Regions from separate parts of the Psychrobacillus sp. INOP01 genome, predicted to be linked through region 2. Evidence: riboswitches for the same ligand, from Rfam matches in the RefSeq annotation. Region 2 holds a riboswitch; the other holds the start of a gene.

Region 1 (3,257 bases), 720 kb from region 2:
AGGCTTAGCAGTAAAATATAGAAGTTAAATTATAAAAGAGCGAATCCAAATGATAGTTGGAGTTCGCTCTTTTATTTTGGAGAATAAGATCTATCTAGTAATACTATTGATTTTCGTTTCCGGCGGACGCTTTCCGCGGGCGAGGTCGAGCCTCCTCGGGCGGCGCTACGCTTCCTCCCTGCGGGGTCTCGACTTTCTCGCTTATCCCGCTGGAGTCGCCGCCTTCCACTCCAATCAATCAAGAGAGTAGTCTTTATTAATAGGATTTAGCACAGCCTATGGCCAAGGTGACAGAATTAGTTTCAGTAAATGCAGTGAAACAAGCTGTATTTAGGAAAGATAAACACTTAAAACTACCGAGAAAAGAGAGCATAATTTAGCGACAAGTCTATTCAAAGTCTTAAGAAATCGATTTAAAACAGTTTTTTCCTAAAGGGTGCTCCTGCTTTTCTTATGAGGATACAGTTTCTAGCTGTGCGGCTAATATACTCTGTAAAGCACTGAGTTCCTCCGCATTTAAAGGAACCATAGGTAAGCGAACGCCACCTACAGGAATTCCTTTTAAATTTAATGCTGTTTTTACAGGTGTTGGATTTGGTGCTGCAAATAGTGCTTTCATGACAGGTAATAGTCTGCGGTGATCCTTAGCAGCTTCTCTTACATTGCCACTATTAAACTTTGCTATCATAGCTTGCATTTCATTTCCAATAACATGTGATGCTACTGAAATAACTCCTGTTCCACCAATCGATAGTACCGGAATTGTTAACCCATCATCACCACTATATAGCGAAAAGTCTTCAGGTGTATTACTAATAATTTCAGACATTGTATCTAAATTCCCGCCAGCTTCTTTAATAGCAACGATATTCGGAATTTCGGAAAGTCGGATAACAGTTTCTACTGACATGTTGACGACACTACGACCTGGAATATTGTATAGCATAGTCGGCAATGATGTAACTGCAGCAATAGTTTTGAAGTGTTGGTATAAACCTTCTTGTGAAGGCTTGTTATAATACGGAACTACAAGCATAATACCATCGACACCTGCATCAGCTGCTTGTCTTGTTAAATCGATGGATGCTTTAGTGTTATATGAGCCGGTACCAGCAATTACTGGGACTCTACCATTCACAACTTCCACTGTAAATTTAAACAGCTGGACTTTTTCTTCTTCTGTTAACGTAGGAGATTCTCCAGTTGTACCAGATACGACTAACCCTTCTGTTCCATTGGCAATTAAATAATTTATTAAATTTCGTGTGGCTGGAAAATCTATCTCTTCATTACGATCAAAAGGAGTCACCATAGCCGTTAATATTTGTCCAAAATTCATAACTTCTCCACATCCTATAGTTTTATTATTAAAAATTCAGGGAGAAGGGCAGTTATCAATTATGCCTCGGCGATAATTGCGTCTAGATTTTGAAGTGTGCTCAGGCCTGCGTGATGCAAGTCAGGTAGCCTTTAAAAATTCCCTTCAAAATCTAAGAATTCCGCCAGAGGCTTAACTTGAAACTTGCTTACTCAAGTTAATTAGACGCAAAAAAGCAACAACGAGGGCTCGTTGTTGCAGTAGAAATAAAGTAATATTTCTGTGCGTAAGATAGCCCTCCATATAGTCTCCTATATGACAATTCAGTGTTTATTCAACAGCTGAACCAGCTTCAAGAAAAATGAGATTCTTTCAACTTCGGCAAATTCCCCTTTCCACAATTGTCATAGGATCTCATTATCCTCCGAATGTGTACTGATGGTCTTCGCGCCTCTATCCTTACTTCAAATGTGCTTGAAATAAGAGAATATTTAATTATTAAAATAATACATGCTTTTTAATACTTTTGCAAGAGTTTACCTGTAAAATAAATATTAACTTATTTTTATGGCATGATAAACTATATTTTTGATGAAAACTAATAAGTTTCACAAGCAAAACCCATACTATACTAGAGGTGAAAAGGATGTATAAATTATTGTCTCATAATGATTTAGATGGAGTCGGATGTGGTATTTTAGCAAAGCTAGCTTTTGGAGAGCAAGTGAAAGTGCGTTACAATTCGATTTCATCCCTTAATCGAGAGATTGAATATTTTTTAGAAAATGATGAGCCAGATACGTTTTTATTTGTAACTGATTTGAGTCCAAACGAGGATAATGAAAAAAGACTTAATGATTTTTACAATGCAAAAGGGAAGGTCCAACTAATTGATCATCATAAATCGGCTTTGCATTTTAATGATTATGAGTGGGGATATATTTTAGTAGAAGATCAAGAAGGTAAATTAACTTCTGCTACTTCATTGTTATATGAATATCTTGTAACAAATAAACTGTTGGAACCAACTGCTGCACTAACGGAATTTGTAGAGCTAGTAAGGCAGTATGATACGTGGGAGTGGGAGAAGAACGGGAACCAACAAGCTCATTCCCTTAACTCACTTTTCTATTTAGTATCTATTGAAGAATTTGAAGGAAAAATGATGGATCGACTTCGCATAAGTGACCATTTCGATTTTGATGAATTTGAAAAGAAAATATTGAACATGGAAGAAGACAAGATTGACCGGTATATTCGTCGGAAGAAAAGAGAGATTGTACAGGCAAATGTAGGAGAACTTTTAGCTGGTATCGTGTATGCTGAAACGTATCATTCAGAGCTGGGCAATGAACTAGGAAAAGAATATCCACATCTCGACTATATAGCAATAGTGATAATGGGAGGAAAAAGAATCTCCCTTCGTACGATTTATGACCATATTGATGTATCTGAAGTTGCTGGTCAGTTCGGCGGTGGAGGTCATCAAAAAGCATCTGGCTGTACTTTAACAGAGGAAGCTTATAAATTATTTGTGTTGGACACTTTCCATCTGTCTCCAATACCAGAAGATGCAAAAAGAAATCAATATAATTTGAAAAAATCATCTTTCGGTTCTTTTTATAAGAATAGAAATAATGATACTTTCATTTTGTATTCTAAAAATAATCAGGATTGGATCCTTGAAAAAAATAAAACAGAAATAGAACAAACCTTTACTAGTTTTGAAGAAGGCGAGCGGTTCTTGAAAAGAAACTATGAGGCAGCTTTGGTAAGAGATGATCTGTTTGTCGATTACTTAATGAGTGAAGTGAAAAATAGAGAAAATTCATAATAATTTTTTGGTCATGACGGAGCAATTTTGAATTCTGAGCAGAAAGTAATTGCCTTTTGGACCAATTACTTTCGGTCATTTTTCGAATACTTGCGTAATGACTTT
Region 2 (3,257 bases):
GTCACGTTTTTCAATGAAGCTGGATGGGGCACTTTACATTTAGAAAAAACTACAAAAGATTCAGCTTTCTATACGTTAAGTACATATAATCTACCTCAGAGTGGACAAAGTAGAAGTCATCGATTAGAAGCAGGTTTTTTAGCTGAACAACAACAAAAGCTTACTGGCTATTTAACCGAATGTTATGACGAGGAAGTTAAAAAGAACGGATTAGTCTCTTTACAAATAAAATGGGATTCTAAAACTAAAGGGTAGCAGGTTAGTCAATTTTTGACTTTTCCTGTCACCCTTTTTCAAAAGATTAGCGTATATAAAAATGTTCTTCAAGATTTCTAATATTTGTAGAAGGGCGACGGACAGGCAACCGCCATAAGATTACCTAGAAAATAAGGCTGGTCGTGACGCAGTCACGACCAGCCTTATTAAAAATCAAACGGTAATCCTATAGCAAAACGTCTGTCCTAAGCACTTCTAAAACGATAGAAACAGGATTTTGACATAAAAGGACCGGGCCTCTTTTTTGCCCGGTTTTTATTAACAATTAAGAAAAAATGTTTAAACTGATTGATGAGTTAACGCAAGATCGAACTCGTCATGCAAGGCATTAGCAGCATCAATCATATGTTGCTGAGGTACAACAACTGACACTTTTATCTCAGATGTACTTACCATCTTCACAGGAATATTCTCTGTTCTAAGTCGATCAAACATTTGAGCTGCAACACCTGGGTTCGATACCATACCAGAACCTACAATAGAAACCTTTGAAAGTCCTACTTCAAAATCTGCGAAGGTAAAGCCAAGCTCTTGTTTATGTGTTTCTAAAACTGTAATCGCTTCAGCAAGAGATTCCTTTTTAATAGAAAAAGAAACTGCTGGCTTCACTCCATCAACTATCGACTGAACAATTATATCCACGTTTATATGATTTGCAGCTAGAGTTGTGAAAATAGAAGCTAATGAGCCATTAAATGGCACCTCATATTCTATAGTTAATCGAACGATATCGGATTCAAACGCTACCCCACGAACTACTAAATTATTTTCCACATCTACTTCCTCCTTCAAAATCGTTCCTTCTCCATCTTTATAGCTTGGACGTACTCGTAATGGTACCTTATAGTTTTTAGCAAATTCAACAGCACGCGGATGTAATACTCCTGCGCCTAAATTAGCTAGTTCTAGCATTTCGTCATATTCAAGTTGTTCAAGTTTCCGAGCATTCTCAATATAACGCGGATCTGATGTATAAATACCATCAACATCCGTATAAATATCGCAAATTTCCGCTCCGATAGAAGCAGCAATAGCTACAGCAGTTGTATCAGATCCCCCTCTGCCAAGGGTCGTAATCTCTCCTGCTTCTGATATTCCCTGGAAGCCTGCTACAATAACTACTTTATTTGTGGCAAGTAGACCGTCAATTTTAGAAGGGTCCAGTTTTAGTACCTTTGCATTTCTATGTACATTATCTGTTATGAGACCTGCCTGAGCCCCTGTTAGAGAGATCGCATCTATCCCAATTGCATTTAACTTAATAGCTAGTAAAGCCATAGTAACTTGCTCTCCATTAGATAATAGCATGTCCATTTCACGTTTTGATGGTGATTCCGCTAATCCGAAAGCAAGGTTTGATAATTCATCCGTTGTTTTACCCATTGCAGATACAACAACGACAATATTATGACCTTTTTCTTTTTCCAGTTTCACTCGATTCGCAACATTTGCAATTTTTTCTGTTGATTCAACTGAAGTACCGCCAAACTTCATTACAATTTTAGTCATGAACATCCGCTCCCTTTTTTAACGCGCTTTAACGCGCAGTAAGACTCCCACTTTAACGACTCCATCAGTGCACAATAGACTTAGTGGGAGAATAACTGCCCGTAAAAGCCCGAATGGTTCAACTAACAATTAGTTAGGGATGAAGAACCCCCCCACTGATTGTCGTTTCTCTTTACCTGAAAGGATCAAAAAATGCTTTCCACATATTGTGAAAAGCATTGTCTCATACACGGTCCAAAAAATCTGCCCATGTGAGATAGCCCTCCAGAATATAAATTCTGACAATTCTACATCTATTAAATGCAGAACCAACAATAGAATAGGAAAAGCTATTCTATGTTTCGGCGAAAGACCCTTTCCTCAGCTATTCTAGGAACTTTCCTTCCTCCTGCTGAGTACTGATGTCTAATCGCACCTCTATCTTCACTTAAAATCAGTGAATATTAAATTATACTTCGGCGTAATTGCATCCAAATTTTAAATTGCGTTTTGGCCTACGTGATGCAGGTCAGGTAGCCTTTTTCGCATAAATGCGACTTACTTAGGCTAATACCCTTTAAAACTCTCTTCAAAATCTGTAACATTTGCCAGAGACTTAAATTGAACCAGCAGTTTTTATTTGCATATTTGCAATATTCTTGTACTGATTCAAGTTAAATTCATTCAAATATAGCATATGATTATTCAGAAGACAATACATTTTTCTGAAAATGATTAACCATAATCTCTGCTTGCTTACTTGGAAGACCCGCTTCCATAAACTCCTCTTTACTAGCTGCTTGTATTTTCTTTAAGGAACCAAAATGCTTTAATAATAACTTTTTCCGCTGAGGCCCGATACCTTCTATACCATCTAGCGAAGATGCAATAGTATGCTTTCCTCGCTGCTGCCTATGGAAAGTTATAGCAAAACGATGGACTTCATCTTGAATACGTTGTAGCAAATAAAAACCTTCACTAGTCCGCTTCATCGGTATTAGCTCCAAAGGGTCTCCGTAAATAAGCTGGGAAGTTTGATGCTTGCCATCCTTTGCAAGACCTGCAATTGGAATATCTAGCCCTAGTTCATCCTCTATAATTTCGCGTGCAGCTTCAATTTGCCCTTTTCCCCCATCAATAATTATTAAATCAGGTAGCGGCAAATTTTCCTTAAGTACTCTAGTATATCTTCTACGTACAACTTCACGCATCGCTCCGTAATCATCATGTTTTGCTGCAGTTTTTGTTTTATATTTACGATAATCCTTTTTACTGGCCCTGCCATCAATAAAAACAACCATTGCTGATACTGCATCAGTCCCATGAATATGCGAGTTATCAAAAGCTTCAATACGCATAGGCGGTGCAATCCCCATTGAATCACCAAGCTGCTCAACTGCTCCTATCGTCCGTTCCTCTTGTCTTTCGATTAAATGGAATTTCTCCGTAAGAGCTATTTGGGCATTTTTTTCTGCTAATTTTACTAAATTTTT

The links. Region 2 has a riboswitch for lysine ahead of KD050_RS03025 (aspartate kinase). Riboswitches for the same ligand answer to the same signal wherever they lie in the genome.
Region 1: another riboswitch for lysine. It lies ahead of dapA (4-hydroxy-tetrahydrodipicolinate synthase); the one in region 2 lies ahead of KD050_RS03025 (aspartate kinase).

The regions. Positions count from the first base shown of each region.
Region 1 is NZ_CP073315.1:1,310,807-1,314,063, reverse strand. Features, by position in the region: gene KD050_RS06685 (YehS family protein) at 1-28, shown strand, start outside; gene dapA (4-hydroxy-tetrahydrodipicolinate synthase) at 452-1,339, opposite strand; lysine riboswitch at 1,603-1,782, opposite strand; gene KD050_RS06675 (DHH family phosphoesterase) at 1,965-3,152, shown strand.
Region 2 is NZ_CP073315.1:589,931-593,187, forward strand. Features, by position in the region: gene KD050_RS03020 (YslB family protein) at 1-255, shown strand, start outside; gene KD050_RS03025 (aspartate kinase) at 556-1,785, opposite strand; lysine riboswitch at 2,035-2,213, opposite strand; gene uvrC (excinuclease ABC subunit UvrC) at 2,466-3,257, opposite strand, start outside.